Regions from separate parts of the Pseudomonas sp. S1(2024) genome, predicted to be linked through region 2. Evidence: predicted binding sites of a transcription regulator. Region 2 holds the regulator's gene; each other region holds the start of a gene.

Region 1 (10,485 bases), on a different contig from region 2:
GCTCGGTCCGGTATCGGTTGCCGATTACCTGCAACGTGAGACGTTCCTGCAGCGTCAGGCCGATGGCAGCCTGAGTTCGGCGACCGACGGTCGTTGGGCCGGCAGCCTTTCGTCGGATATCGACCAGCTGCTGGTGCGCCAGCTCGCCTGGCGCCTGGACAGCCAGCGCGTGGTGCTGGCCCCGGCGGCTGCCGGGTTCAACCCGGATGTACAAGTGCTGCTGTCGATCACTCGCCTGGACTCGGGCAAGGACCAGCCGGCCGTCCTGGATGCCCAGTGGCGCCTGTTGGACCGCCGTGGCCATGTGCGTGACAACCGCATCGTTCACCTCGAACAGCCGCACGCGGGCAGCGAGGCGTCGCAGGTGCAGGCCCAGGGCCAGTTGCTTCAGAAACTGGCCGAACAGCTGAGCACAGCGGTCAAGCCTCTGGCTAACCAGCCGGCGATTGCCGAAGAGTCGCCTAAAAAATCGGCTGCTCCGGTGCAGGTGAAGAAGACGCCTGAGAAATCCAAGATCCCGATGGCTGCGCCGATTCGAACCGATATGGAAGTCTACCGGTTCTGATCTAACTGCCAGATACGAAAAAGCCCGCATCATTGCGGGCTTTTTCGTATCTGCTGTAAACCATGCACCGCTGATTTTGCAGGGACCTGTGGGAGCGGGCATGCCCGCGAACACCGGCGCAGCCGGTGCCATACACCGCGGCGCTTGATTCGCGGGCACGCCCGCTCCCGCAAGGGGCTGTATCAGGCCCGGCGTTCGTGCATCCGCGCGAGCTGACGCTCCAGCATCGACGGGTAGGGTTCCATCAGGCGCTCCACGCAGCAGGCACCCTCGGGGCTGGCAATCGGGCGAATGCGGGCGCGCTGGCGAATCAGCGTGTCATCACTGATCTGCCGTTCTACCAGCAACAAGTTGCGACTGTGCTGCGACAGTGCCAGAGCGTCCTGGGCCTTTTCGGCCATCAGCAGGTCTACCAGCTCCAGCCCTTGCAGGTCGTTACCCAGGGCAAGGCCCAGCTGCAGCTGCAGGGTAATGCCGCTGTCCGCTACCTCGATCTGCAGGGCATGGCCCAATGCGCGCAACAGCTCGCCGCAGCAGATGGCGTTGGTCAGGTAGTCCTCGCCGCAGTCGCGGCTGTGGAACAGCACCAGGGTGCTGCCGTCGTTGAGCGTGTGAGTTTTACCGTCGTAGAGTGAGGCGGCATGCTCCAGGCAATCGCGGTAGCGCTCGGTCAGTTCGGTCAGGCGCGTGCGCGGCAGGCGACGCAGCTGCTCCTGTGAGCCCAGTTGCACGGCAAGCACGGCGCTGTACTGCGGCTCGTCGGATTCGACCACGGCGGCCTTGGGCGCGCTTTCGTCGTCCAGCAGGCCGGCGAAGGCTTCATCGTCATCCTCGTCCGCCTGGGCGGCAAGCTTGGCGCGCGGTGCGACCTTGGCTGCCGGGGCAGCGTCGTGCAGGTCGTCGAACTGCTCGTCTTCTTCTTCTTCTTCTTCGGGCTCTGGCTCAGGTGGCGGCGGCGGGGCCAGGCGCGCGTGCAGCTGGCGGGCGATGTCGCCGATCTCGTCCTGGCGGTCGGTGGCCGGGGTATAGGGTTGCGGGTCGCGCAGCCACACCCGCAGTTGCAGCAGCGGCAGGGTGATGAAGCGGCCCTGGCGCAGGCTCAGGGTCAGCGCCAGCACCAGCAGGATGGCGGCAAGGATGCCCATGCTCTGCAGACTGATCAGCATCGGCTGCTGGAACTGGCTCATGTCCAGGCTGATGCGCAGTTGCCCGGCGGTCACGTCCTGGAAGGTGATCTTGGTCTGGTACAGGCCTTCGGCCTCGCCCAGCAGGCTGTTGCGCGGGCGCTGGCCGGCTTCCGCGAGGATGCGGTTGTCCACGCTGTAGATCGCCGCATGGGCCACCAGTGGGTTTTTCACCAGGTTGCCGAGCAGAACGTTCAGGCTGAGGATGTCATTGGCCACCAGCAACTCGGTCGCCGAGGTGGCGGTCTGGGTGGTCAGGCTCTGGCCCAGGGCATCGGCCTGCTCGTGCATGGCCTGCTTGAACTGCAGGCCCATCACGCAGGCGTAGATCACCAACGCCAGCGCCACCAGGAAAATGTTGGTGCAGGCGATGCGTAGTGCCAGCGGCACGCGACGTTGACTCAGGGCGCGATAGATCATCAGGAAGAAGTTGTCTGCTTTGACGGGCGTGGGCCGGTTCACTGAGCTCGGCTCTTAATGGCATGAAAGTGTGGGGCAGTATAGCGAGCCGGGTTTTGTCGGCAAAGTATCGTTGGCGCCCGACGGTCACGGAAAATCGGTAGAATGCGCATTTTTCATCGAAGTCGGAGCCAGGTTGTGCGCGAAATCGTCCTGATCAACATCACCGGTGAGGACCGTCCCGGTCTCACTGCGGCTATCACCGGCGTCCTGCTGCAGGGCGGTGTGAGCATCCTCGACATTGGCCTGGCAGTCATGCACGGTACCTTGTCGTTCGGCATCCTGGTCGATATCCCGGACAACGAAGTGGCCACCTCCCTGCTGCAGAGCGTGCAGGCCAAGGCCCACGAACTGAACCTGCAGGCCCGCTACACGCCGATTTCCGAGGCGGACTACCAGCACTGGGCCGATGGCCAGGGCGAGGCGCGCCACATCGTCACCTTGCTCAGCCGCAAGATCACTCCAGAGCAACTGCAGCGGGTGAGTGCGGTGATCAGCCGGTACGGCCTGACCATCGAGCGCATCGAGCGCCTGTCGGCCCGTGTAGCGCTGGATGTCGAGACCGACAAGGGCAAGGCGGCCATCGAGATCTCTGTGCGCGGCGTGCCGAGCGATGCCGAGGCTCTGCGTGCCGACTTCTTCGCCCTGGCCGAAGAGCTGAGCATCGACATTGCCTTCCAGAAGGACGACCTGTTCCGCCGCAACCGTCGTCTGGCGGTCTTCGACATGGACTCGACGCTGATCGAAGCCGAGGTCATCGACGAACTGGCAAAGGCCGCTGGCGTGGGTGAGCAGGTTGCCGCCATCACCGAGCGCGCCATGCGCGGCGAGCTGGACTTCCGCGCCAGCTTCAAGGAGCGCATGGCGCTGCTCAAGGGCCTGGATGTGGGCGTGTTGGATGAGATCGGGGCGTCGCTGCGTCTGACCGAAGGTGCCGAGAACCTGTTTGCCGAGCTCAAGCGCCTGGGTTACAAGACCGCGATCCTGTCCGGTGGCTTCACTTACTTTGCTCGCCAGGTGCAGGCGCGTTTGGGCATCGACTATGTGTTCGCCAACGAGCTGGAAGTGGTCGATGGCAAGGTGACCGGCGTGGCTGTGGAGCCGATCGTTGATGCCCAGCGCAAGGCCGAGCTGCTGCAGAAGCTGGCCAGCGAAGAAGGCTTGCAGCTGGAGCAGACCATTGCCGTGGGTGACGGTGCCAACGACCTGCCGATGCTGTCGCTGGCCGGCCTGGGTGTGGCGTTTCGTGCCAAGCCGCTGGTACGCCAGTCGGCCAAGCAGGCGATTTCTACCCTGGGATTGGATGGAGTGTTGTATCTGCTGGGCCTGCGCGACCGCGACGCGCGCGGCTGATTTGAGAATCCGGGGCTGCTTCGCAGCCCATCGCGACACAAAGCCGCTCCCCCCAAGGAACAGCCCTCCCCCCCCTGAACAAGCTTCCGTTTCTAAAACACAAGGCCGCTCCTACAGGGAATCGCTTATCTCCTGTAGAAGCGGCCTTGTGTCGCGAAAGGGCCGCAAAGCGGCCCCAGGTTCCATCAGGCAATCAAGCCTGCACAGGCGCCGCCAACTGCTGCCCCATGCGCACCGCTGAACCCGCACCCAGCTTCTCCGCCCACTTCACCTGCTCCGGCCCGAACAGCACGATAGCAGTCGACCCCAGCTTGAAGCGGCCTAGTTCGGCACCTTTCTCCAGGTGGATCGGCGCGCGGCTGGCTTCGTCGTAGCGGAAGGTCTTCAGTTCACGCTTGGGTGGCGTCACCAACCCGGCCCACACGGTTTCGATCGAAGCGACGATCATCGCGCCCACCAGCACCACGGCCATCGGCCCGCGCTCGGTATCGAACAGGCAGACCACGCGCTCGTTGCGGGCGAACAGCTCGGGGACGTTCTCTGCGGTGGTCTGGTTGACCGAGAACAGGCGGCCCGGCACGTAGACCATTTCACGCAGGGTACCGGCCAGCGGCATGTGCACGCGGTGGTAGTCCTTGGGCGACAGGTAGATGGTGGCGAACTCGCCGCCCATGAACGGCGCGGCCATGGCCGGGTCGCCGCCAAGCAGCTCCTGCGCGCTGAAACCGTGGCCCTTGGCCTGGAAGATGCGGCCGTGCTCGATCGGGCCAAGCTGGCTGACGGCACCATCGGCCGGGCAAAGGATGGCGCCCGGGGTCTCGTCCAGCGGACGGGCACCCGGCTTCAGGGCGCGGGTGAAGAATGCATTGAAGTGCTCGTAGGCGCTCAGGTCCTCGACCAGCGCTTCGCTCATGTTGACCTGGTAACGCTTGGCGAACCAGGCGGTGAAGGCGTTCTTGAACCAGCGCACGCGGCACTCGGCTATGCAGCCGGCCAGGCGCGACAGCAAGTGGTGCGGCAGCAGGTACTGGCTGATGATGAACAAACGGGATTTCATGCAGGTTCCTTAGACTTCTACAGGCGTGTCCGGGTGGTTGCCCCATTCGCTCCACGAGCCGGCGTAGGCCTTGACGCGCGGGTAGCCAAGGGCCTTGGCCACCAGGTAGGTGAAACCGGAGCGGCGGTGGGTCTGGCAGTGGGTGATCACTTCCTTGTCGGGGGTGATGCCCAGGTTCTTCAGGACTTCGGCGATGTCCTGGCGAATGCGCAGGTGGTCGTTGAGGTCCATGCCGGCGGTCCACTCGAAGTTGATCGCGCCGGGGATGTGACCGCCCTTGGCTGCCAGTACTTTCTCGCCGCTGAATTCCTGCGGGCCACGGGCGTCCCAGATGACCAGGTCGTCGGCGCCCAGGCGGCTTTGAAGGTACTCGCGGGTGGCGGTGGGTGAACTGTCGATGCGCAGGCGCACCGGCGCATTGCCGCTGGCGGGCACTTCTGTGGAGAGCTTGTCGGCGGGCCAGGCCTGTATGCCGCCATTGAGATAGTGGTAACGCTTGTGGCCGATCACGTCGAGCAACCAGATGAAGCGCCCGGCCCAGCCGCCGCCCTCATCGTCATACACCACATACACGGCATCGTCGCGGTGGCCGAGTTCGCTGAACAGTTTTTCCAGCTCGCCCAGGGCCGGCAGCAGGCCGGGCGCGGGGGGCTGGCCGAGCTGGGTACGCTTGCCTTCGACAAAGCGTGCGCCGGGGATATGCCCGCTGACATAGCGGTTGGCGCTGCTCAGGTCGATCAGGATCAGCTGTGGCGAATCCAGGCGCGGCAGCAGGTCCGCGGCTTCGATCACCAGGGGCAGGCCGGAAAAGTCAGTCATCCACGGTCTCCAGTGTGGAAAGAGGGGCGATTGTAGCGCAAGGCTCAGGCCTTGCGGTTGGCAAACACCGATAGCGCCCGTTCGGTGCACTGTGCGGTCTTGCCGAAGGCTTGCACGCTGATATCGGCCAGCGGCCGGCAGCCTTGGTCAGCCACCATCAGCATCAGCACCTGGTCCGCCACCGCCAGCGAGCGTAGCAGCACGTGCTCGCTGCGGAACAAGGCACGCAGCGGGGCCGGCAGCAGGGCCGAGAACTGGCTGTGGTTTTCCGGGGTGATACGCAATTGCCCGGCTTTGGCCAGCAGCTTTTGCAGCAGTTTGTTCTGCGCCACCGGCAGTACCAGCCCCCCGGCTTCCTTTGGCAGGCCGGCCATCTGCTGCACGCGCAGCTGGTCGTTGGCCTTGTCCAGGCTCAGCAGCAGTATCCGCTGCATGCCAGAGGCCAGAAGGGCCTCGATAACCTGCGTGGCCAGGTGCACGCTGTTGGTGAACGGGCTGGGCTGGGCCAGAAGGTCCTGGCACAGCTTGCGCCAGCGCGCCAGTTCGTCGCTTGTGGGAGGTGGCGGAGCCAGCATGTCTGGGTGCGGACGGCGCTGGTGCCAGGGCCAGATCAGCGCTTCGGCCGGGTGGAACAAGGCATGCTGGGCATGGCGGCGGGCGCTGGCCGCAGCCTGCTGGTGCACCTGCTGCTGCACGTCGTCCAGCGAAGTCTGCAGGTACAGTGCGGTCAGCAGCTGCCAGCGCAACAGGTGCGGGTTGTCCCAGCCCACTTGTGCCGCCAGGGCCAGGTTGTTTGCCAGCAGCACGGTGTTGGCCGGCTGGTTGAACCAGCGGCGCAGGCCAGGCTCGGCGTCCAGGCGGTGTTGCTGGCTGAGCAGGTCCGGGTCGCGGGCGATACTGAGCACCTGGGCCAGTTGTTCGCGCTCTTCCAGCAGCAGGCGGTAACCCTGGGTCACCCATTGTGGCAGGCGCCAGTACTCCGCCATGGTCTGGCACAGCTCCATGATGCGCACGCCAAACAGTTCTTCCTCGACATGGGCGGCGTCTTCGCCCTTGTGGATAACCTGCAGCTCCCAGGTATCGAGCAGCTTGGGGTAGGCCAGCGCCAGCGGCCAGAGTGGCGACAGGAACAACAGGCTGCCCCAGTGGATTTCCTGCCACAGCCGTGCCAGGCGGCTTGCGAACAGGCCGCTGGCCTGCTGCGAGGCGTGCTGGCTGATCAGCTGGAACTGGCACAGTACCGGCGGAATCTCTTCGACGGGCACTGCTGGCAGGCGCTTGAGCAGCTGTTCGCTGCGCTCCAGGCCCAGGCGGTTGAGGGCGACTTCCAGGCTTTCGGCGGGCTCTGCCAGGCTGGCATTGGTGGGGTGATTGGCTTCGCGCATCACCGACAGCACCAGCGCCGGGCTATCCTGCATCAGTTCGGCGATATCGCGCAGTGAGCGGCGGTTATCGTGGATGGCGGCCATGACCCGGTCGTAGCTGTGCTTCGGCACGGGGATGCGAACACTCTCGAGCAGCTTTACCCAGGCCTCTAGCGTACGTGGAGCCTGAGCGGGCACCTTGGTTTCAATTGGCATTTTGACATCAGTCCGAACTGGCTTTTCGCATTGAGTGGCTATAGTCTGGCGCAGTTCTGCCGATAAGTAGAAGAAGAGTTTTAAAGCTCCCGTCTCTTCCCCTGACCACGACAGCAAGTGCTTTGAACCTATGGCTAAAATTATCGGCATCATCGTCGTATTCGCGAGCGTGCTCGGCGGATACGTGCTTTCCCACGGCAAGATCGCGGCACTGATCCAGCCGTTCGAAGTACTGATCATCGGCGGTGCGGCCTTTGGTGCATTCCTGCAGGCCAACCCTGGCCACATGACCATGCACGTCATCAAGAAGTCGATGAAGATGTTCGGCTCGCGCTTCACTCACGCCTTCTACCTGGAAGTGCTGGGCCTGGTGTACGAAATTCTCAACAAGAGCCGGCGCGAAGGCATGATGGCCATCGAGGCCGATATCGAGGATGCCGCCGCCAGCCCGATCTTCGCCAAGTACCCGACGGTGCTGGCCGATGAGCGCATGACCGCGTTCGTCTGCGACTATCTGCGCATCATGTCCACCGGCAACATGGCCCCGCACGAACTCGAGGGCCTGTTCGACATGGAACTGCTGAGCATGAAGGAAGAACTGGAGCACCCGTCCCATGCGGTGACCGGCATCGCCGACGGTATGCCTGGCTTCGGTATCGTTGCGGCGGTACTGGGTATCGTGGTGACCATGGCCTCGCTCGGCGATGGTGACCAGGCCTCCATCGGCCTCCATGTGGGTGCGGCGCTGGTGGGTACCTTCTTCGGTATTCTGGCGGCCTACGGCTTCTTCGGCCCGTTGGCCAAGTGCCTGGAGCACGATGCCAAGGAAGAGCTGAACCTCTACGAATCGATCAAGGCTTCGCTGGTGGCCTCGGCCTCGGGCATGCCGCCTTCGCTGGCGGTCGAGTTCGGGCGCAAGGTGTTGTACCCCAAGCACCGCCCAAGCTTCGCCGAACTGGAACAAGCGGTTCGCGGTCGCTGAGTCATGGAGAACAATCAGCCCATCATCGTCAAGCGCGTCAAGCGCTTTGGCGGCGGCCACCACGGCGGCGCCTGGAAAATCGCCTTCGCCGACTTCGCCACGGCGATGATGGCGTTCTTCCTGGTGCTGTGGCTGTTGTCCACGGCCACCCCGGAACAGAAGATCGCCATTGCCGGCTACTTCAAGGACCCGATCGGCTTCTCGGAAAGCGGAACGCCCTACGTCATCGACCTGGGCGGCTCGCCTCAGCTGGCGCCGGAAAAGACCATCAACCCCGAAGCCAAGTCGGAGCCGACGCCTGATACCAGCATTCAGCTGGACAAGGACCAGGTGGAGACCATGGCCGAGCAGGTCGAGCGTGAGCGTCTGGAGTTGCTGCTGCAGGAACTGCAGAACAAGGTGGAAGAGAACCCGCAACTGCAGAAGTTCAAGGACCAGATCCTGTTCGAGATCACCCAGGACGGCCTGCGCATCCAGATCATGGACGCCGAGAACCGGCCGATGTTCGACATTGGCAGCGCGCGCCTGCAGCCGTACTTCGAGGACATCCTGCTGGCGATGGCCGACACCATCAAGGCGGTGCCGAACAAGATCAGCATCAGTGGCCACACCGACGCCAAGCCCTATGCCGGCAGTGGCGAGTTCGGCAACTGGGAATTGTCGGCCAACCGCGCCAACGCCGCGCGCCGTGCACTGGTGGCCGGCGGCTACCCGGATGGCCAGGTGGCGCGGGTGGTGGGTTATGCCTCGTCGTCGCTGTTCGACCGCAAGGACCCGTTCAACCCGGTCAACCGCCGCATCGACATCATCGTGCTGACCAAAAAAGCCCAGCGCAATATCGAAGGCGAGCAGGGCGCGCCGGAAGCACCGGCTGCCGAGCCCGCGCCGCCGGCCGCTGCGGCACCGGCGGCGCCAGGGGAGGCCGGGCAGGCCCCCATGCAGCCGCGTGAATTGCGCCAGAAGCTGAACATCTTCGAAGAGGGGACGCTGAAGATGGATGAGGCCAAGGACCAGTAAACCCTTTTTCGTCTTGCGCGGTCCCTTGTGGGAGCGGCCTTGTGTCGCGAAAGGGCCGCAACGCGGCCCCGGCAATATTTGCATTAATGCTGATATCTGGGGCCGCTGCGCGCCCCTTTCGCGACACAAGGCCGCTCCCACAGGATCGTGCCGTAGCTGAAGCCGGCGCAGAACCTGTGGAGCAAGTGGTCAGTAAGCGTCTTCCGGCAAACTGGCGATGATCGAGCGGTAGCTGTTCATCCGTTGCTGCTTGATACGCCCCTCGTCCAGCGCCTTGAGCAGCGCGCAGCCCGGTTCGCGATCATGCTTGCAGTCGCGGAAGCGGCAGGTGCCGAACAGGTCGCGGAACTCGATGAAACCATCCTCCACATCACTGCGGCTGACGTGACCCAGGCCGAACTCGCGGATGCCCGGTGAGTCGATCAGGTCGCCACCATTGGGGAAGTGGTACAGCCGCGCGGTGGTGGTGGTGTGGGTACCCTGGCCAGACCATTCCGACAGGTCGCCGACACGGGTGCCGGCCTCCGGCAGCAGGCTGTTGACCAGCGACGACTTGCCCACCCCCGACTGGCCGACGAACACGCTGATGTGGCCGTCGAGCATCTGCTGCAGGCGTTGCATGCCGTCACCGTGATGTGCCGAGACCTCGAGCAGCGGGTAGCCGAGCTCGCGGTAAACCTCCAGCAGCGCATGCAGGCCCGGGCCGTTCTCTTCGTTGATCAGGTCGGCCTTGTTCAGCAGCAGCAGCGGGCGAATGCCGGCGTGCTCCGCGGCCACCAGGTAACGGTCGATCAGGTTGGGGTGCGGTTCGGGCGCGGGGGCAAAGACGATCACGATCAGGTCGACGTTGGCCGCCACCGGCTTCAGCTGGCTGTGGTTGTTAGGCCGGCACAGCTCGGTGCTGCGCGGCATCTGCGCGACGATCACACCAATGCCCTGGTTGCCCGCCCGCCATACCACGCGGTCGCCGGTAACCAGCGCCGGCAGGTTGGCGCGCAAGTGGCAACGGAACACCTGGCCCGCGGCTTCGCCGTCCTGGGCTTCCACTTCTACCTGCACACCGAAGTGCGCAATCACCAGGCCCAACTGCTCTGGCCCAAGGTCGCCACCCTCCAGTTCCTGCAGCACGTGCTGTTCGCGTTTGGCCGCACGCGCGGCGCGCTCGTTCTGGATTTTTTCGATGCGCCAGTTCTGGCGGCGATTGAGCTGGCGTTTGGCCATGAAGGTTCCGTGCGTGGGGGCAGGTTGAAAACGGCAGGCAGTTTACCACGCCAGGCGCCGGACCATTTGGCTTACCTTCGCACCGTGAATGGGCGTGCCTTGGCCACTACGCTACTATGACGGCCTATACGAGGAGCCCCCGCATGCAAAACCCACAGAACCTGATCTGGATCGACCTGGAAATGACCGGCCTGGATCCGGACAGCGACGTCATCATCGAGATGGCCACCATTGTCACCGACAGCGAA
Region 2 (10,485 bases):
AAGACAGAAGACCCCACCGAAAAGCGCAAGCGCGATGCCCGCGAGAAAGGCGAGATCGCGCGCTCCAAGGAGCTGAACACGGTGGCGGTGACCCTGGCCGGCGCCGGTGGCCTGCTGGCCTTCGGCGGCCACCTGGCCGAGACGCTGCTGGAGATGATGCGCATGAACTTCAGCCTGACCCGCGACATCATCGTCGACGAGCGGGCTATGAGCGCCTTCCTGTTGGCCTCGGGCAAGATGGCGATTTGGGCGACGCAGCCGGTGCTGATCCTGCTCTTCGTGATCTCCTTCGTGGCACCCATCGCACTGAGCGGTTTCCTGTTCTCCGGCAGCCTGCTGCAGCCCAAGTTCAGCCGCATGAATCCGCTGTCGGGTATCAAGCGCATGTTCTCGATGCATGCCCTGACCGAGCTGCTCAAGGCGCTGGCCAAGTTCTTCGTGATCCTGGTGGTGGCGGTGGTGGTGCTGGTCAGCGATCGCCAGGCCTTGCTGTCGATCGCCAACGAGCCGCTGGAGCAGGCGATCATCCACAGCTTGCAGGTAGTGGGCTGGAGTGCGTTGTGGATGTCGGCCGGGCTGCTGCTGATCGCGGCGGCGGACGTGCCGTTCCAGCTGTGGCAGACCCACAAGAAAATGAAGATGACCAAGCAGGAAGTGCGCGACGAGTACAAGGACAGCGAAGGCAAGCCTGAGGTCAAGCAGCGTATTCGCCAGCTGCAGCGCGAGGTATCGCAGCGGCGCATGATGGCGGCTGTGCCGCAGGCCGACGTGATCATCACCAACCCGACGCATTATGCGGTGGCCTTGCAGTACGACCCGGAAAAAGGTGGGGCAGCGCCGTTGCTGCTAGCCAAGGGGACGGATTTCATTGCCTTGAAGATTCGCGAGATCGGTGTGGAGCACAAGGTCCAGATCCTCGAATCACCGGCATTGGCGCGGGCGATCTACTACTCCACCGAGCTCGAACAGGAAATCCCTGCCGGGCTTTACCTGGCGGTGGCGCAGGTGCTGGCCTACGTGTTCCAGATCCGCCAGTACCGGGCTGGCAAAGGCAAGCGGCCAGAGCCGCTTAAGGACGACCTGCCGATTCCGCCGGACCTGCGCCGCGACAGTTGATCTTGTGTAAGGGCTTCTGGCCCTTTCGCGGGCACGCCCCTCATGATCCGCGAGGGCGACGCCGCATCTGTAGGAGCGGGCGTGCCCGCGAAGGGGCCGGAAAAGGCAACATAAATCCCCCGTCGAGCAAAGTTGGAAAGCTTCTTGCAAAGCCAGCGCCAGGCGCCCCCTGTGCGTCAAAGTTTTGCATCAAGAGGACTCGCGGTGGATCGCACTCAGTTAATCAGCAACGCCCGTAACAACCTGGCCGGGCTCGGTCGGGGCAACCTGGGTGTGCCGCTGTTGCTGCTGGTGATGTTGGCAATGATGATGTTGCCGATACCGCCGTTCCTGCTCGATGTGTTCTTCACTTTCAACATCGCCCTGTCGATCGTGGTCCTGCTGGTCTGCGTCTACGCCCTGCGCCCGCTCGACTTCGCTGCGTTCCCTACCATCCTGCTGGTGGCCACGCTGCTGCGCCTGGCCCTGAACGTGGCTTCCACCCGGGTGGTGATGCTGCATGGCCAGGAGGGCCATGGCGCCGCCGGCAAGGTGATCCAGGCCTTCGGCGAGGTGGTGATCGGCGGTAACTACGTGGTCGGTGCCGTGGTGTTCGCCATCCTCATGATCATCAACTTCGTGGTGGTGACCAAGGGTGCCGGGCGTATCTCGGAGGTGAGCGCGCGTTTCACCCTCGACGCCATGCCCGGCAAGCAGATGGCCATCGACGCCGACCTCAACGCCGGCCTGATCGACCAGGCCCAGGCCAAGCACCGTCGTGCCGAAGTGGCGCAGGAGGCCGAGTTCTACGGTTCGATGGACGGTGCCAGCAAGTTCGTTCGCGGTGACGCCATCGCCGGTTTGCTGATCCTGTTCATCAACCTGATCGGCGGCATGCTGATCGGCATGCTGCAGCACGGCATGAGCTTTGGCGATGCCGGCAAGGTGTACGCCTTGCTGACCATCGGTGACGGTTTGGTGGCGCAATTGCCATCACTGCTGCTGTCGACCGCTGCCGCGATCATGGTTACCCGCGCCTCGGGCTCCGAGGACATGGGCAAGCTGATCAACCGGCAGATGTTCGATTCGCCCAAGGCCCTGGCGGTGTCCGGCGCGCTGATGATCGTCATGGGCCTGGTGCCGGGCATGCCGCACGTGGCCTTCCTCAGCCTTGGCCTGCTGGCCGGTGGTGGCGCGTACCTGGTGTGGAAGAAGCAGCAGAAGGCCAAGGCGCAGGCGCTGCAGGAAGCGCAGCGCCAGCAGGACCTGCTGCCATCGCCACAACGCGCGCTGGAAACCAAGGAGCTGGGCTGGGATGACGTCACGCCGATCGACATGATTGGCCTGGAGGTCGGCTACCGGCTGATCCCGCTGGTCGATCGCAACCAGGGTGGCCAATTGCTGGCGCGAATCAAGGGCGTGCGCAAGAAGCTGTCGCAGGACCTGGGCTTCCTCATGCCCACCGTGCACATCCGCGACAACCTTGACCTGCAGCCCAGCGCCTATCGCCTGACCCTGATGGGGGTGATCCTGGCCGAAGCCGAGATCTACCCGGATCGCGAACTGGCAATCAACCCGGGGCAGGTGTTCGGTACTCTCAACGGCATTGCCGCACGCGATCCGGCGTTCGGCCTGGAGGCCGTGTGGATTGATGTCGGCCAGCGTTCCCAGGCGCAGTCGCTGGGCTACACCGTGGTCGATGCCAGTACCGTGGTGGCTACGCACCTGAACCAGATTCTGCAGAAGCACTGCCACGAGCTGATCGGCCATGAAGAGGTCCAGCAACTGCTGCAGGTGTTGGCCAAGGCATCGCCTAAACTTGCAGAAGAGCTGGTGCCGGGTGTCATTTCGTTGTCGGGCCTGCTCAAGGTGCTGCAGGCGCTGTTGTCGGAGCAGGTGCCCGTACGCGATATCCGCAGTATCGCCGAGGCGATCGCTAACAACGCCGGCAAGAGTCAAGATACCGCCGCGCTAGTGGCGGCGGTGCGCGTCGGATTGTGTCGCGCCATCGTGCAAAGCATTGTCGGCGTTGAGTCGGAGCTGCCAGTGATTACCCTGGAGCCAAGGTTGGAACAGATTTTGCTCAATAGTCTGCAAAGGGCCGGGCAAGGTCAGGAAGACGGTGTTCTTCTGGAACCGAGCATGGCCGAGAAGCTGCAGCGTTCGTTGATCGAGGCGGCCCAGCGCCAGGAAATGCAGGGCCAACCGGCCATCCTCCTGGTCGCCGGCCCGATCCGCGCCATGCTGTCGCGTTTCGGTCGTCTGGCTGTACCGAATTTGCATGTTCTGGCGTATCAGGAAATACCGGACAACAAGCAAGTCACCATCGTTGCCACCGTGGGCCCTAACGGCTGAGGTAGGGGATAATGCAAGTTAAGCGATTTTTCGCCGCCGATATGCGTCAGGCCATGAAGCTGGTCCGTGATGAGCTGGGCGCCGATGCCGCCATCATCGGCAACCGTCGCATCGCCGGCGGTGTCGAACTGACGGCCGCGCTGGACTACAAGCTGTCTGCCCTGGCCCCGCGTGTGCCCAACGCCGAACTGGAAGAAGAGCTGCGCAAGACCCATACGCGCATCGCCACTGCCCAGGCCGAACTGGATCATCGTCATGACAGCAGCGACAACAACCGCCAATTGTTCGCCGGGCAGTCGCTGACCGCCGCCGAGCCGTTGATCGAACCGCACATCGATGCGCCCGAGGCCGCTGCGCCAGCCCCTGCGTCGGCGCCGGTCGATCCGCGCCTGTTCGATGCCATGCGCTCCGAGCTTTCGGGCCTGCGCGAGCTGCTGGAAGTGCAGCTCGGCTCGCTGGCCTGGAACCAGCTGCAAGGCAGCAAGCCGCAGCAGGCCACCGTCTGGCGCCGGCTGCAGCGCATCGGTCTGTCCGGGCCGATCGCCCGTGAGCTGCTGGACCTGACCGCCGAGATCGACGAGCCACGCCAGGCCTGGCGCATGTTGCTGGCGCATCTGGCGCGGATGATCGAAATCCCCGAGGTCGAGCCGATCGAAGAGGGTGGGGTGATCGCCATGGTCGGCCCGGCCGGCATGGGCAAGACCACCACCCTGGCCAAGCTGGCCGCCCGCTACGTGCTCAAGTACGGCGCGCAGAACCTGGCGCTGGTGAGCATGGACAGCTTCCGCATCGGCGCCCAGGAGCAGCTCAAGACCCTGGGCCGCATCCTTAACGTGCCTGTGACCTACGTCGACCCGGGCCAGTCGCTGGCCGCGGCGCTGGAGCCGCTGCTGCGCAAGCGCGTGGTGCTGATCGATACCGCTGGCCTGCAGGCCAGTGACCCGGCCCTGCGCATGCAACTTGAAACCCTGGCCGGGCGTGGCATTGCTGCGAAGAACTACCTGGTGCTGGCCACCACCAGCCAGAAGCAGGTGCTGACTGCTGCCTACCACAGCTACAAGCGCTGCGGCCTGGCTGGTTGCATCCTGACCAAACTCGATGAAACGGCGAGCCTTGGCGATGTGCTGAGCCTTGCCATCAGTCATGAACTGCCAGTGGCCTACCTGACCGATGGGCCGCGCATTCCTGACGACCTGCACCTGCCTCGGGGGCACCAGTTGGTCACCCGCGCGGTCAATGTGCAGCAGCAGGACGAGCCCAGCGAAGAGGCCATGGCCGACATGTTCGCTGATCTCTATCACAACCCACGGCGAGCGGGTTGATGATGAAGTGTGTGCAAGGTAGCTATGCCAAAGGGTACGCAGAATTGCCCTACGTGTGGCCTGAGTCCCAGCGAGACAAGGTAAAGAACAGACATGGGTAGCATGCATCCCGTACAGGTGATCGCCGTGACCGGTGGCAAAGGTGGCGTCGGCAAGACTAACGTTTCAGTGAACCTGTCCCTGGCGCTGGCCGAGCTTGGCCGCAGGGTCATGCTGCTCGACGCCGACCTGGGCCTGGCCAATGTCGACGTGCTGCTGGGCCTTACCCCCAAGCGGACCCTGGCCGATGTCATCGAAGGGCGCTGCGAATTGCGCGACGTGATGTTGCAGGGCCCCGGTGGTGTGCGCATCGTACCGGCTGCCTCGGGCACGCAGAGCATGGTGCACCTGGCCCCGGCCCAGCATGCCGGGCTGATCCAGGCGTTCAGCGAAATTGGCGACAACCTCGACGTGCTGGTGATCGACACCGCGGCGGGTATCGGTGATTCGGTGGTCAGCTTCGTCCGCGCGGCACAGGAGGTGCTGCTGGTGGTATGCGACGAACCCACCTCGATCACCGACGCCTACGCCCTGATCAAGCTGCTCAACCGCGACTACGGCATGAACCGTTTCCGCGTGCTGGCCAACATGGCGCAGAGCCCGCAGGAAGGCCGTAACCTGTTCGCCAAGCTGACCAAGGTCACCGACCGTTTCCTCGACGTTGCCCTGCAGTATGTGGGCGCTGTGCCGTATGACGAGTGCGTGCGCAAGGCGGTGCAGAAGCAGCGTGCCGTGTACGAAGCTTTCCCACGGTCCAAGTGCGCGCTGGCCTTCAAGGCGATAGCCCAGAAGGTCGACAGCTGGCCGCTGCCGGCCAACCCGCGTGGCCATCTGGAGTTCTTTGTCGAGCGTCTGGTGCAACCCACCAGCGCGGGTCCAGTGCTATGAACGCCAGCGGTTTCAAGATGTACAGCCGAGCGTCGAAAGACGCCCAGTACGAGCTGATCGAACGCTACGCCCCGCTGGTCAAGCGCATTGCCTACCACCTGCTGGCGCGGTTGCCGGCCAACGTGCAGGTCGAGGACCTGATCCAGGCCGGCATGATCGGCCTGCTGGAAGTAGCCAACAAATACGACGCCAGCAAGGGCGCCAGCTTTGAAACCTACGCCGGCATCCGCATTCGCGGGGCCATGCTCGATGAAGTGCGCAAGGGCGACTGGGCACCGCGTTCGGTGCACCGCAACACCCGCATGGTCAGCGACGCGATGCGTGCGGTTGAAGCCAGAACCGGGCGTGACGCTAAAGATCATGAAGTTGCTGCCGAACTCCAATTGAGTCTCGATGATTACTACGGGATCTTGAACGATACCTTGGGCAGCCGCCTGTTCAGCTTCGACGACCTGTTGCAGGACGGCGAGCACGAAGGGCTGCATGAGGATGGCGCCAGTGGCCAGGTAGAACCTGCGCGTGGCCTGGAGGACGAGCGCTTCCAGGTCGCCCTGACCGAGGCCATCGCCAACCTGCCGGAGCGTGAGCGCCTGGTGCTGGCGCTGTACTACGACGAAGAGCTGAACCTCAAGGAAATCGGTGAGGTGCTGGGGGTCAGCGAGTCGCGGGTCAGCCAGTTGCACAGCCAGTGTGCCGCGCGCCTGCGCAGCCGCCTGGGGGAATGGCGGGCGCGTTGAGCCCGCTGTCGTTGCAGTCGTTTTCTACGTTGTACCGAATTGTGAATGCGCGCTCGGGGCCGAGCGCGTTTGAGACTGCTTGGAGGTCTACTTGAACAAAGACATGAAAATCCTCATCGTTGACGACTTTTCGACGATGCGGCGGATCATCAAGAACCTGTTGCGTGACCTGGGCTTCACCAACACCGAAGAAGCCGATGACGGCACCACGGCGCTGCCGATGCTGGAGAACGGCCACTACGACTTCCTGGTGACCGACTGGAACATGCCTGGCATGTCCGGCATCGACCTGCTGCGTAAAGTGCGTGCCAGCGACAAGCTGAAGAGCATGCCGGTACTGATGGTGACCGCCGAAGCCAAGCGCGACCAGATCATCGAAGCGGCCCAGGCCGGCGTCAATGGTTACGTGGTCAAGCCGTTCACCGCCCAGGTGCTCAAAGAAAAGATCGAGAAGATCTTCGAACGCGTCAACGGCTGAGTCACGTCAGGGGGCGCGCCATGGATTCATCACAAACGTCTTTGGGCGAGTTCGAATCGACCCTGAAGAAGCATGCCCAGGAGCTGGTCGAAAGCCTGGAGCGGGGCCGTTTCGGCGAGGCGGTGCAGCTGATTCATGAGCTGAACCAGACCCGCGACCGCGGCCTGTACCAGGAAGTCGGCAAGCTGACCCGCGAGCTGCACAGTGCCATCGTCAGTTTCCAGATCGACCCGACCATGCCGCAGGCCGAGGAGGTGTCGCAGATTACCGACGCCACCGAGCGCCTGTCTTACGTGGTCAGGCTTACCGAGGGCGCGGCCAACCGCACCATGGACCTGGTCGAGGAAAGCACCCCGGTGCTCAACGATTTGGCCAGCGAGGCACAGGCACTGAGCGCCGACTGGCAGCGTTTCATGCGCCGTGAAGTGGCTGCGCCGGAGTTCCGTGACCTGGTCAAACGCATCGACAGTTTCCTGACGCACAGCGCCGAGGGCAACCGCAAGGTCGCCGGGCACCTCAACGACATTCTGCTGGCCCAGGACTATCAGGACCTGACCGGCCAGGTGATCAAGCGCGTCACCACCCTGGTCACCGAGGTGGAAAGCAACCTGCTCAAACTGGTGCTGATGGCCAGCCAGGTCGACCGCTTCGCGGGCATCCAGCATGACCACGATCAGCTGCGCGCAGAAAAAGATCGAGAAAAACATCCGACTCGGGGTGAAGGTCCGCAGATTCATGCCGATAAGCGTGAAGACGTCGTGTCCGGTCAGGACGATGTCGATGATCTGCTGTCCAGCCTGGGTTTTTAAGGAGCACGTTTGATGAGCTTCGGCGCCGATGAAGAAATCCTCCAGGATTTCCTGGTAGAAGCCGGCGAAATTCTTGAGCAACTGTCCGAGCAACTGGTCGAGCTGGAAAGCCGGCCCGACGATGCCGACCTGCTCAATGCGATCTTTCGCGGTTTCCACACTGTAAAAGGGGGCGCCGGCTTCCTTCAGCTGAACGAGCTGGTGGAGTGCTGCCATATCGCCGAGAACGTGTTCGACGTCCTGCGCAAAGGTGAGCGCCGGGTCGACGCGGAACTGATGGATGTGGTGCTCGAGGCACTGGACACGGTCAACAGCATGTTTGGCCAGGTGCGCGAGCGCGCCGAAGTGACCCCGGCTACCCCCGAGCTTTTGGCGGCGCTGTCGCGCCTGGCCGAGCCGGGGGGCGCCGTGGCCGTTGAAGCGCCTGCCGCCGCAGCACCGGCACCGGTTGCCGAAGCGCCTGCCGAGGAGCAGGACATCACCGACAGCGAGTTCGAACAGCTGCTCGATTCGCTCGATGCGGTCAAGGCGCAAGCTGCGGCCGACGAGCAGATGCAGGGCGAGACCGTGAGCGGCGAAGGTGACGAAATCACCGACGCCGAGTTCGAGTCGCTGCTCGACCAGTTGCACGGCAAAGGCCAGTTCAGCCCCGAGGTTGCCGCGCAGCCGGTTGCCAGCGCGCCGGAAGTGGCCAGCGACGAAATTACCGACGCCGAATTCGAATCGCTGCTGGACCAGTTGCATGGCAAGGGTACCTTCCAGGCCGATGCCTTGCCCGGTGCCAAGGCGCCGGCGCCTGCTGCAACTGACACCAGTGCAGCCAGCGATGAAATCAGCGAGCACGAGTTCGAGGCGCTGCTGGACCAGTTGCACGGCAAAGGCAAGTTTGGCGGCGACGTGGCCGCCGTCGAAGCCCCGGCTGCAACCAAGGTGCAAGCGCCGGCTGCGGCCAAGGCCGACTGCCAGCCTGTGGCCAAGCCAGCAGCAGCTACTGCTCCGGCACCGGCGCCGGCGCCTGCCAGCAAACCTGCCGCAGCACCCCGCGCCCCGGCCCCGGCCGCCGACAAGCATGGCGCCAGCGAAGCGGAAACCACCGTGCGGGTCGATACCGCGCGCCTGGACGAGATCATGAACATGGTCGGCGAACTGGTGCTGGTGCGTAACCGTCTGGTGCGCCTGGGCCTTAACAGCGGTGACGAGGCCATGTCCAAGGCCGTGTCCAACCTCGACGTGGTCACCGCCGACCTGCAGACCGCGGTGATGAAAACCCGCATGCAGCCGATCAAGAAAGTCTTCGGCCGCTTCCCGCGCCTGGTGCGTGACCTGGCCCGCCAGCTCAAGAAAGAAATCAACCTGGAGCTGGTCGGCGAAGAGACCGACCTCGACAAGAACCTGGTCGAGGCCCTGGCCGACCCGTTGGTGCACCTGGTGCGCAACGCCGTCGACCATGGCGTGGAGATGCCCGAGGAGCGTGAAGCCTCCGGCAAGGCGCGTACCGGCCGCGTGGTGCTGTCGGCCGAGCAGGAAGGCGACCACATCCTGCTGTCGATCTCCGACGACGGCAAGGGCATGGACCCTAACATCCTGCGCGCCAAGGCCGTGGAAAAGGGCCTGATGGACAAGGATGCCGCCGAGCGCCTGAGCGAGTCGGACTGCTACAACCTGATCTTCGCCCCGGGCTTCTCGACCAAGACCGAGATTTCCGACGTGTCCGGTCGTGGTGTGGGCATGGACGTGGTGAAGACCAAGATCTCCCAGCTCAACGGCTCGATCAACATCTTCTCGGCCAAGGGCCAAGGCTCGAAGATCGTCATCAAAGTGCCGCTGACCCTGGCGATCATGCCCACCCTGATGGTGATGCTGGGCAACCAGGCGTTTGCCTTCCCGCTGGTCAACGTCAACGAGATCTTCCACCTCGACCTGTCGCGCACCAACGTGGTCGACGGCCAGGAAGTGGTGATCGTACGCGACAAGGCGCTGCCGCTGTTCTACCTCAAGCGCTGGCTGGTCCAGGGCCAGGTGCACGAAGAGCAGCACGAGGGCCACGTGGTGATCCTGTCGGTCGGCACCCAGCGCATCGGCTTTGTCGTCGATCAACTGGTTGGCCAGGAAGAAGTGGTAATCAAGCCGCTGGGCAAGATGCTGCAGGGCACCCCGGGCATGTCCGGGGCCACCATCACCGGCGACGGTCGCATCGCGTTGATTCTCGACGTCCCGAGCATGCTCAAGCGTTACGCCGCGCGGCGTATTTGATTTCGGTGGCGCACCCTGGCGGGTTGCGCCGCCTAATGGAGTGTTTATGGCAGTCAAGGTCCTGGTGGTGGATGATTCCGGTTTCTTCCGCCGCCGCGTCTCGGAAATCCTCTCGGCGGATCCGACGATCCAGGTAGTGGGTACCGCGACCAACGGCAAGGAAGCAATCGACCAGGCGCTGGCGCTGAAGCCCGATGTCATCACCATGGACTACGAAATGCCCATGATGGACGGCATCACCGCGGTGCGGCACATCATGCAGCGCTGCCCGACGCCGGTGTTGATGTTCTCGTCGCTGACCCATGAAGGCGCCCGTGTCACCCTCGATGCGCTGGATGCCGGTGCGGTGGATTACCTGCCGAAGAACTTCGAGGACATCTCGCGCAACCCCGACAAGGTCAAGCAACTGCTGTGCGAGAAGGTGCATACCATTTCCCGCAGCAACCGCCGTTTTGGCAGCTACGCCAGCCATGCGCCGGTTGCCGCACCTGTACCCGCGCCAGCAGGCA
Region 3 (10,485 bases), on a different contig from region 2:
CATGCGCTGGGCGATCTTGCGGCGCAGGCCGATCACCGGCACCTGCTCGCTGTCGGTGCGCTTGGCATAACCGCTCGGCGCTTGTCCGCCAGCGCTGTGCGGTTTGCTCATGAAGGCGTCGAGGTCTTCGTGCAGGATACGCCCGGCCGGGCCGCTGCCATGCACGTAACGCAGTTCGATACCGGCATCCAGGGCGCGCTTGCGCACCGCCGGGGAGGCCAGCGGCTTTTCGCCTGGCTGGCGCGGCACGATCGGGGCTGCCTCGTGGTTGACGGGCGCCTGGCACGCGGCCGGTCTTGCTTCCTTCTGCGGCTCTGGCTTGGCGGCTACCAGGGCAGCGGGGGCCTCGACCTGTTCGCGCTTGGGCGCATCCTTGGTGGGCACATCCACATGGTTGCCGCTGCCTTCCACTTCGATGCGGATCAGCTCGCTGCCGACCGCCATCACTTCACCGGGCTGCCCACCCAGTGCCAGCACCTTGCCGCTGACCGGCGAAGGGATTTCCACGGTGGCCTTGTCGGTCATGACGTCGGCCACCACCTGGTCTTCGGCGATCATGTCGCCGACCTTGACGAACCACTCGACCAACTCGACCTGCGCGATGCCTTCGCCAATGTCCGGCATCTTGATGACGTGCGTGCCCATTCAGACCTCCATGACCTTTTTCAATGCCGCACCTACCCGCGAAGGCCCTGGGAAGTAAGCCCATTCCTGTGCGTGGGGGTAGGGGGTGTCCCAACCGGTGACGCGCTCGATCGGCGCCTCCAGGTGGTGGAAGCAGTGTTCCTGTACCAGCGACACCAGTTCGGCGCCGAAGCCGCAGGTGCGGGTAGCTTCGTGTACCACCACGCAGCGGCCGGTCTTTTTCACCGACTCGACGATGGTCTCCAGGTCTAGCGGCCAGAGGCTGCGCAGGTCGATCACCTCGGCGTCGACGCCGGTTTCTTCGGCGGCCACCTGGGCCACGTACACCGTGGTGCCGTAGGTCAGCACGGTCACGTCATTGCCGGGGCGGGTAATGGCTGCCTTGTCCAGCGGCACGCTGTAGTAGCCATCGGGTACGGCGCTTTGCGGGTGCTTCGACCAGGGGGTGACAGGGCGGTCGTGGTGGCCGTCGAACGGGCCGTTGTACAGGCGCTTGGGCTCCAGGAAGATCACCGGGTCATCGCATTCGATCGAGGCGATCAGCAGGCCCTTGGCGTCATACGGGTTGGACGGCATGACAGTGCGCAGGCCGCACACCTGGGTGAACATCGCTTCCGGGCTCTGGCTGTGGGTCTGGCCACCATAGATCCCGCCACCGCAGGGCATGCGCAGGGTCAACGGGGCGATGAACTCGCCGGCCGAGCGGTAACGCAGGCGCGCCATCTCGGAAACGATCTGGTCGGAGGCCGGGTAGAAGTAGTCGGCGAACTGGATTTCCACTACCGGGCGCAAACCATAGGCACCCATGCCCACGGCGGTGCCGACGATGCCGCTCTCGGAGATCGGCGCGTCGAACACGCGGGACTTGCCGTACTTGTTCTGCAGGCCTTCGGTGCAGCGGAACACGCCGCCGAAGTAACCGACGTCCTGGCCGTAGATCACCACATTGTCGTCGCGCTCGAGCATGACATCCATGGCCGAGCGCAGGGCCTGGATCATGGTCATGGTAGTGGTGGCCATGGCGGTTTCCGGGTTGATGCTGTTGTTGTGGTCGTTCATCTCAAACCCCCAGTTCCTGGCGTTGACGGCGCAGGTGGTCGGGCATTTCCTTGTACACGTCCTCGAACATCGAGGCAGCACTCGGGATGTGACCGTTGGCCAGCGTGCCGTACTGCTCGGCTTCCTTCTGCGCGGCTATCACCGCGGCTTCCAGCTCGGCAGTGGTGGCCTGGTGTTCTTCCTCGGACCAGTGGCCGATCTTGATCAGGTGCTGCTTCAGGCGGGCGATCGGGTCGCCGAGCGGGAAGTGGCTCCAGTCATCGGCCGGGCGGTACTTGGACGGGTCGTCCGAGGTCGAGTGCGGGCCGGCACGGTAGGTGACCCACTCGATCAGGCATGGGCCCAGGCCGCGACGAGCGCGTTCTGCGGCCCAGCGCGAGGCTGCGTACACGGCGACGAAGTCGTTGCCGTCAACCCGCAGCGAGGCAATGCCGCAACCCACGCCACGGCCGGCGAAGGTGGTCGACTCGCCACCGGCGATGGCCTGGAAGGTGGAGATCGCCCACTGGTTGTTGACCACGTTGAGGATCACCGGGGCGCGGTACACGTGGGCGAAGGTGAGGGCGGTGTGGAAGTCCGACTCGGCGGTTGCGCCGTCACCGATCCACGCCGAGGCGATCTTGGTATCGCCCTTGATCGCCGAGGCCATGGCCCAGCCGACCGCCTGCACGAACTGGGTCGCCAGGTTGCCGCTGATGGTGAAGAAACCGGCCTCGCGCACCGAATACATGATCGGCAGTTGGCGGCCCTTGAGCGGGTCGCGCTCGTTGGACAGCAACTGGCAGATCATCTCGACCAGCGACACGTCGCGGGCCATCAGGATGCTTTGCTGGCGGTAGGTGGGGAAGCACATGTCGGTGCGGTTCAGCGCCAAGGCCTGGCCGCTGCCGATGGCTTCTTCACCCAGGCTCTGCATGTAGAAGGACATCTTCTTCTGGCGCTGGGCGACCACCATGCGGCTATCGAAAATCCGCGTCTTGAGCATGGCGCGCATGCCCTGGCGGAGAACTTGCGGGTCGATGTCTTCGGCCCACGGGCCTTGCGCGTCGCCTTGCTCGTCGAGCACGCGGATCAGGCTGTAGGACAAATCCGCGGTGTCGGCAGCGTCGACATCGACTGGGGGTTTACGGGCTTGACCTGCATCGTTCAGGCGCAGGTAGGAGAAATCGGTCTGGCAGCCTGGCCGGCCGGTAGGCTCGGGCACATGCAAACGCAGGGGGGCGTACTCGTTCATGCTTTTTACGCTCGCTCGGGTATTTGTTTTTGTGAGCTCTGAAGCGGCCGCCGCTGAGTACCGGCTTGTGACTGGTAGGTCAGCGTCCCCTACATCTTAGTGGTCCGGCAGGAGAATTTTTCTCTCAAGTTGGTTGCCTTTGCCGAGCAGGGCAGATAAACATTCCGCATAAACACAAAAAACCGGTGATTTTGTCTCATGCGCAAACTCGATCGTACCGATATCGGCATTCTCAACAGCCTGCAGGAAAATGCCCGCATCACCAACGCCGAACTGGCCCGCTCGGTGAACCTGTCTCCCACGCCGTGCTTCAACCGGGTTCGGGCCATGGAGGAGCTGGGGGTGATCCGCCAGCAGGTGACCTTGCTGTCACCCGAGGCGTTGGGGTTGGATGTGAACGTGTTCATCCATGTGAGCCTGGAAAAACAGGTCGAGCAGTCGTTGCATCGATTCGAGGAAGAGATTGCCGAACGGCCCGAGGTGATGGAGTGCTACCTGATGACGGGCGATCCGGACTATCTGTTGCGGGTACTGCTGCCCAGCATCCAGGCGCTGGAACGGTTTCTGGATTATCTGACGCGGTTGCCGGGGGTGGCCAATATCCGTTCCAGTTTTGCCTTGAAGCAGGTGCGTTACAAGACGGCCTTGCCGCTGCCGGCCAATGGCATGACCTTGCGGGAATGAGGGCGGCTTTGACGGGGGAAGCCGGTTATCAGGCCAGCCGGATATTACTCAAATAGAAGTTGAGTATTTCTCCCGGTATTGCGCTTGCATTCAAAAACCGTGAGAGCGAAACGCTTGAGTGCAGTCCGGTGCACGTGCATGAACACGACATGACCGACACTGGACGCGCCCTTGATTCACGAATTGTCAGGCAGGGGACTGCGCCGCAGCAATTTTGCTTTTATGCTTGGCTGCAACCCATCGCCACCTGACCCGGGAGCCGCAAGGGACCTATGCGAAATATATGGAAGCCGTTTCAGTCGTTGTATTTCGCCGCGCTGATGATGTTGATCGGCTCGGGCCTGCTCAGTACCTACCTGGCCCTGCGCCTGGCAGCCGATCATGTCGACAGCCTGTGGGTGGGTGCCTTGATGGCGGCCAACTACTTTGGCCTGGCGGTAGGCGGCAAGGTCGGCCACCGGTTGATTGGCCGAGTAGGGCACATTCGCGCCTACGCCACTTGTGCTGGCATCGTCGGTGCGGCGGTGCTCGGCCATGGCTTGACCAGCTGGCTGCCGGCCTGGGTCGGGCTGCGGATGATCGTCGGCCTGGGGATGATGTGCCAGTACATGGTCATCGAAAGCTGGCTGAACGAGCAGGCCGATGTGAAGCACCGCGGCGCGGTGTTCAGCGGCTACATGATCGCCTCTTACCTGGGCCTGGTGCTCGGCCAGCTGATTTTGGTGGTGCACCCACAGCTTGGCCTGGAGCTGCTGATGCTGGTGGCCATGTGTTTCACCCTGTGCCTGGTGCCGGTGGCCATGACCCGGCGCATTCACCCCGCACCGTTGCGCCCGGCACCGATGGAGCCGAAGTTCTTCATCAAGCGGGTGCCGCAGTCGCTCAGCACGGTGCTGGGCTCAGGGCTGATCGTCGGCTCGTTCTATGGCCTGGCGCCCTTGTATGCCTCCAGCCAAGGCATGACTACCGAACAGGTCGGTCTGTTCATGGGTAGCTGCATTTTTGCCGGCCTGCTGGTGCAGTGGCCGCTGGGCTGGTTGTCTGACCGCTACGATCGGGCGGTGCTGATCCGCAGCGTGGCCGTGGGGTTGGCGCTGGCCTCGGCGCCACTTGCAATGCTGCCCAGTGTGCCGCTGGAGTTGCTGTTCGGCATAGGTTTCGTGATTTCGTTGCTGCAGTTCTGCCTCTACCCGCTGGCGGTGGCGTTTTCCAACGACCATGTGGAAAGCGAGCGGCGGGTGTCGCTGACCGCGATGCTGCTGGTGACCTACGGTGTGGGCGCGTGTATCGGGCCGCTGGCGGCAGGCGTGCTGATGAAGGTGCTGGGCCCGCAGATGCTGTATGCCTTCTTCGTGTTCTTTGCCCTGGTGCTGGTGTGGCGCATTCGTCCGAAGGCGGTCACCGGGCTGCACCAGGTGCAGGATGCGCCTTTGGGCCACGTTGCGATGCCGGCTGCCGGTTCGCCACTGTCGGCGGCGCTGGACCCACGGGTGGATGAGCAGACGGTGCAGGAGGTAATGCAGGCGCCGGTGGCGGCTGAGGATACCGAGGCGGAGGAGAAGGGGGCTGACAAGGAGCCTGAGCCGGAAGGTGAGGTCAGCAAGTCGGTGTAGGCCTGTGCCGGCCTCTTCGCGGGCACGCCCGCTCCCACAGCGACCGCGCAGCGTTCAAGGCATGCGTTGTACCTGTGGGAGAGCTGTCGCGTAGATAACTGGATCCGCAAGCAGTACGCGTACCCTGTGGGAGCGGCTTTAGCCGCGAAGAATCCAACGCGGTGCATGGCACCGGCTGCGCCGGTGTTCGCGGCTAAAGCCGCTCCCACAGAGTCCCTTCTAATTCAATGAGTTATGTGCAGTTCTGTTGGAGCGGGCATGCCCGCGAAGAGGCCGGCACAGGAGAATCACAAATGAAAACGCCACCTTGATAGGTGGCGTTTTGTACTCGGCCGACGATCAATAGTCGTCCTTGTCGAACCGCCGCGCTTCACGCTGCAACTGGTACACGAAGCTCTCGACCTTGCGCTGCGCCTGCCCGGTAAGGTTATGGAAGCGCACGCCGGCAAAGGTGGTATTGATCCGCTCTTCATAGTGCAGGTGGCGCAGCTCGACCATGGTATCGACCAGGCTCAGCGGGGTGCCTGCCTTGAAGCGTTCATATACCTGGCCCAGTTGCAGGCGATCCTCGACATTGCCTTCGAAGCGTAGTTTGCAGCCGGTGGCGGAGATGTCCAGCAGCTTCCCACGCAGGGCGCCGTTGCCCTTGAGGTGGGTGCCATCGAGGATGATATCGACCAGCTGCGATAGCTTCAGCGCGGCGCGGAAGGCATTGCGGCGCTGGTGGTAGGTCATCTCCTGAGGCATGGCGCCGCGGTAGCAGCGGTGGCCGTCGACTTCGCTGATCCTCAACGCATGGTTGCAGTCCCAGGCGATACGCACGCCATCATGGAAGCCTTCGACGCGGAAGTGTTCGCCGTTCTCGATGAATTTCTCACCATCGCGCGGAATCATCTCGTCCAGCGCCAGGATGTTGCTTTCACGGTCCACGTGCACCACGTAGCTCTGGAAGCGCTGGCTGCGGTCGTGGAAGGTGATGATCAGGGGGTCGTGGCTTTCCTGCAGCTGCCGCAAATTGGCCGCAATCTCCAAAGGGGTGTTTAGCACCTTTGGCGGCTGCGGGGCATCGGATTCATTGAACACGGCTTATCGTTCTCCAGGCAAAAGCGACACACGCAATTAACGGCATTTTGCCAGTATGTTCCGTGCCTTAATAGAAAAATCACACTTGGCTGAGCGCCCGTGGCTTGGCCAGCGGCGAGGTACTGCCGCGGCTGTCGTAGAGCGACGGAGAGTCTCCGCCCATGAGGATGCGGATCTGGTTGTTGGTGACGTGCTGCTGCACCTGGATGATCCGGCCATTGGTCTGGTTGACCTGCTGACAGCTGTCCATCAGCTGCGAAAGCATGTCGAGCCGCTGCAGCATCGTTTCGCCATGAGCCGATTGCGCAGCCAGCGCCTGCACACCTGCCCGATCTGCACTCAGGCCCAGGCTGCCGAGCAACTGGCTCCGGCGCTGGCCGTGCTGCTCGAGCAAGATGATCAACGACTGCTTGCGCGCCAGGATCTGCTCCAGCAGCGGCATGTCGCGGCCATGCAGGGCGATCGCTTCCTTTTGCAGAAGGTCAAGCAGTTCCTGCAGCGGGGCAATGTCATCTTCGATCAGTTGCAGCAAGGTGGTGTCGTGCATGGCTAACTCTTGGCTTTTCTAGCGTCCGTGAAGTCAGCGCGCCGAACGGTCAGCGCTGGGCTTCGAAATCGAGCAGTTTGCTGGCGACCCGGCCGGCATCGACCTGGTAGCTGCCGTCGGCGATCGCCTGTTTCAACTGGGCCACACGGGCACTGTTGACCACCGGCTCGTCGCGCAGCTTGTCGCTGATCTTCTGCAACTGCTGGGCCTCTTGGCTGAGGTGTACCGCTTCTCCGCTGGCGCTGGTGCCGGTTGCCGCTTCCTGGCTGGCTGCCGGTTTTTCGGCGCTGCCGGACGCGGTATTGCCGCGCACGCCGCCCGTGACGGACGGAGAGTTATTCAAACGACTGAAGTCGATGACCATGATCAGAAACCTCTGGGTATTTGGACGCTTGCCTTGTTTTCGGCCAACCCGAAAGAAACTTTAGGCACAAATGCATAGCCGCCTGTCAGCAAGCTCGCGAACCCGTTTTCTGACACAGTTTAGGAAAAGCGGTTCCTCACCGCCAGCGCAAATCAACGGGCTGGCTACATACTCACCTCGACCTGTCCAGGGCCGGTCACCCTGGCCTTGATCACCCGTTTGGAATTGAGGTTGCGCACCCGGATCTGTTCGCTCAGGCCACCCTTGCTCAGGGCTTCCCCGGGCATGCGTACACTCAGGCTGCCGCTGCGGGCGATGATCACCACGTGGTCGCCCTTGCGCACCACTTCGGCCTGTTCCAGGTGTTGCGGGGTGAGTACCTGGTCGATCACCGTGGGCCGCAGCATCTTCATGCCCACCGCCTGCTCCAGTTCGGTCAGGAAGCCTTGGCCCAGGGTTCCGACATCCCGCTCGCGCAGGGCCACGTCGCCTTCGCCCACCACGTTGTCGCGCTTGAGTGGTCGGGTCACCACCACCACGTCGCGGAACAGCCGCACAGTGGCCGGCACGAACACGGTCCAGGGCGCCGAGCCTTCGCAGCGCACCTTCACCGTGACGCGGCCCAACGGCTGGGCCGGGCTTTCAAGCGAGGCGTCCAGCTGCTGGCTGCACAGCGGCATGCGCAGGCGCGGGTCCAGCGGGTTGACCTGGATCTCGTAACGGCCGGCGGTCTGGGTGGTGGCCAGATAATCTTCGACGCTGAATTCAAGAAACCCTTGAGTGACACCGATAAGTTGTTCAGGCAAGGTAAACGCGTCCGCTACCGTGCGAGCGCCGGGCACCAGCAGGCACAGCATGGCCAGCGAGCCAGTCAGCAGGTGCGTCAGTCGTCGGAAAAATGTCGTTTTCGTGTACATGGCGCTCAAAAAAGCAAAGCCCGTGCCGACTCGCTACCTGAGTTGCAACGAAAGGCTGAAACATAAAGGAGTCTGGCATGGCAGGTGTTATGGATTCGGTCAACCAGCGCACGCAGCTGGTGGGGCAGAATCGCCTGGAATTGCTGCTGTTCCGCCTCAATGGCGAACAGCTTTACGGCATCAACGTATTCAAGGTCAGGGAAGTGCTGCAATGCCCTGCGCTGACCCTGCTGCCCAAGGCGCACCCGGTGGTGCGTGGGGTTGCCAATATTCGCGGGGCGACCATCCCGATCCTCGACCTGTCGATGGCCACCGGATTGCGGCCGCTGCAGGAAGACACGCGCAACAGTTTCGTGATCATCACCGAGTACAACACCAAGACCCAAGGCTTCCTGGTGCATTCGGTGGAGCGCATCGTCAACATGAACTGGGAAGAGATCCATCCGCCACCCAAGGGCACTGGCCGCGACCACTACCTGACCGCGGTCACCCGGGTGGACAACCGCATGGTCGAGATCATCGATGTGGAGAAGGTGCTGGCCGAAGTGGCGCCGTCCTCCGAGTCGGTGTCGGCCGGTGTGATCGATGCCGAGGTGCAGGACAAGGCCGTGCTGCTGCGGGTGCTCACCGTCGACGATTCGTCGGTGGCGCGCAAACAGGTCAGCCGCTGCCTGCAGACCGTGGGGGTCGAGGTGGTGGCGCTCAATGACGGCCGTCAGGCCCTGAACTACCTGCGCCAGCTGGTGGATGAGGGCAAGAAGCCGGAAGAAGAGTTCCTGATGATGATCTCGGACATTGAAATGCCGGAAATGGACGGCTATACGCTAACGGCAGAGATCCGCAGTGACCCACGCATGCAAAAATTGCACATCTGCCTGCATACTTCGCTTTCCGGGGTGTTCAACCAGGCGATGGTCAAGAAGGTCGGTGCCGATGACTTCCTGGCCAAGTTCAAGCCGGACGACCTGGCCCAGCGGGTGGTCGACCGGATCAAGGCGGCGCATTGAAGCAGCCGGGGGCAGGCCCCCGGCACCAGTGATTGAAAAGAGGCGGCAGTAGTGTCTACGGGTAATTTGGATTTCGAACAGTTCCGGGTCTTCCTGGAGAAAGCCTGTGGCATCCTGCTGGGCGAGAATAAGCAGTATCTGGTTTCCAGCCGTCTCAACAAGCTGATGGAGCAACAGGGCATCAAGAGCCTGGGCGAACTGGTGCAGCGCATCCAGGCCCAACCGCGCGGCGGCTTGCGCGAGCAGGTGGTCGATGCCATGACCACCAACGAGACCCTGTGGTTTCGCGATACCTACCCGTTCGAGGTGCTGAAGAACAAGGTCATCCCCGAGTTCATCCGCAACAACCCTGGCCAGCGCCTGCGCATGTGGTCGGCGGCCTGTTCGTCGGGGCAGGAGCCGTATTCCATCTCCATGGCTATCGACGAGTTCGAACGCAGCAACCTCGGCCAGTTGAAGATGGGCGCGCAAATCGTGGCCACCGACCTGTCCGGCACCATGCTGACCAACTGCAAGACCGGCGAGTACGACAGCCTGGCGATTGCCCGTGGCTTGTCCCAGGAGCGCCTGCAGCGCTACTTCGAAACCAAGGGGCCGGGGCGCTGGGCAGTCAAGCCGGCGATTCGCAGCCGTGTCGAGTTCCGCTCGTTCAACCTGCTCGACAGCTATGCCAGCCTGGGCAAGTTCGATGTGGTGTTCTGCCGTAACGTGCTCATCTACTTCTCGGCGCAGGTGAAGAAGGACATCCTGTTACGTATCCACAGTACCTTGAAGCCGGGCGGCTATCTGTTCCTCGGGGCTTCCGAGGCGCTGAACGGGCTGCCGGACCATTACCAGATGGTGCAGTGCAGTCCGGGGATCATCTACCAGGCGAAGTGAGTCGGCTATCTCCGTGAGATGAAATTTTGCGGTAATCAGGAGTGGGTCCCAAGCGCCTGGCGGCGCTTGGTCCATTGCTGGTCGATGCGGGAAGGCTGTGCTTGTAGATAAATTGCCTAAAAGTCGGAAAGGGCGAATGGCTTGAGTTCGGATATTTGCGATAGAAGCATCAAGTGCTCCACAATTTTTACTTTCGCCAAATGGTCAAGATTATCAGGGCCGCCAAGCATGATGGCGGGGGTGAAACCATACATCTCGTCAGGGCCTAGCTGGCCAAGTTTTTGTCGAGCCGGCTTGAATAGGTCGCCGTAGTCGTTGGTATCTACCCGCTTGGATGCCATGAAGGCCTTAACCCCCTTGTTCATTTTGTCTCCAACGTAAATGGAGTTATGAACTCTGTAGCGCGAAAGCACGCTCGTGATTTTGAGTGATGCGCCTGTCTTCTCTCCCCAG

What was found. The regulator FliA, encoded in region 2, starts transcription of late flagellar genes. The targets are predictions, from matches to a motif close to CTAAAGTTTNNNNNNNNNNNGCCGNTAA.
Region 1: motA (flagellar motor stator protein MotA) is a predicted target of FliA. The motif match lies at 7,056-7,083, and genes of this name have one in related genera.
Region 3: flgM (flagellar biosynthesis anti-sigma factor FlgM) is a predicted target of FliA. The motif match lies at 7,266-7,293, and genes of this name have one in related genera.

The regions. Positions count from the first base shown of each region.
Region 1 covers NZ_JBKGFP010000053.1:46,167-56,651, forward strand. Annotated here, with positions in the region: gene ACLCGK_RS14555 (membrane integrity-associated transporter subunit PqiC) at 1-565, shown strand, start outside; gene ACLCGK_RS14560 (histidine kinase) at 748-2,211, opposite strand; gene serB (phosphoserine phosphatase SerB) at 2,347-3,561, shown strand; gene asd (archaetidylserine decarboxylase) at 3,755-4,618, opposite strand; gene ACLCGK_RS14575 (rhodanese-like domain-containing protein) at 4,628-5,437, opposite strand; gene ACLCGK_RS14580 (HDOD domain-containing protein) at 5,482-7,017, opposite strand; gene motA (flagellar motor stator protein MotA) at 7,148-7,999, shown strand; gene motB (flagellar motor protein MotB) at 8,003-9,016, shown strand; gene rsgA (small ribosomal subunit biogenesis GTPase RsgA) at 9,206-10,237, opposite strand; gene orn (oligoribonuclease) at 10,381-10,485, shown strand, end outside.
Region 2 covers NZ_JBKGFP010000072.1:38,112-48,596, forward strand. Annotated here, with positions in the region: gene flhB (flagellar biosynthesis protein FlhB) at 1-1,116, shown strand, start outside; gene flhA (flagellar biosynthesis protein FlhA) at 1,321-3,450, shown strand; gene flhF (flagellar biosynthesis protein FlhF) at 3,462-4,772, shown strand; gene fleN (flagellar synthesis regulator FleN) at 4,866-5,699, shown strand; gene fliA (RNA polymerase sigma factor FliA) at 5,696-6,436, shown strand; gene ACLCGK_RS20270 (chemotaxis response regulator CheY) at 6,540-6,914, shown strand; gene ACLCGK_RS20275 (protein phosphatase CheZ) at 6,935-7,723, shown strand; gene ACLCGK_RS20280 (chemotaxis protein CheA) at 7,736-9,976, shown strand; gene ACLCGK_RS20285 (chemotaxis response regulator protein-glutamate methylesterase) at 10,023-10,485, shown strand, end outside.
Region 3 covers NZ_JBKGFP010000071.1:109,686-120,170, forward strand. Annotated here, with positions in the region: gene ACLCGK_RS19980 (dihydrolipoamide acetyltransferase family protein) at 1-645, opposite strand, end outside; gene ACLCGK_RS19985 (alpha-ketoacid dehydrogenase subunit beta) at 646-1,704, opposite strand; gene ACLCGK_RS19990 (3-methyl-2-oxobutanoate dehydrogenase (2-methylpropanoyl-transferring) subunit alpha) at 1,706-2,938, opposite strand; gene bkdR (Bkd operon transcriptional regulator BkdR) at 3,137-3,622, shown strand; gene ACLCGK_RS20000 (MFS transporter) at 3,895-5,235, shown strand; gene ACLCGK_RS20005 (flagellar brake protein) at 5,575-6,318, opposite strand; gene ACLCGK_RS20010 (flagella synthesis protein FlgN) at 6,398-6,865, opposite strand; gene flgM (flagellar biosynthesis anti-sigma factor FlgM) at 6,915-7,229, opposite strand; gene flgA (flagellar basal body P-ring formation chaperone FlgA) at 7,394-8,146, opposite strand; gene ACLCGK_RS20025 (chemotaxis protein CheV) at 8,224-9,153, shown strand; gene cheR (protein-glutamate O-methyltransferase CheR) at 9,205-10,032, shown strand; gene ACLCGK_RS20035 (GAD-like domain-containing protein) at 10,149-10,485, opposite strand, start outside.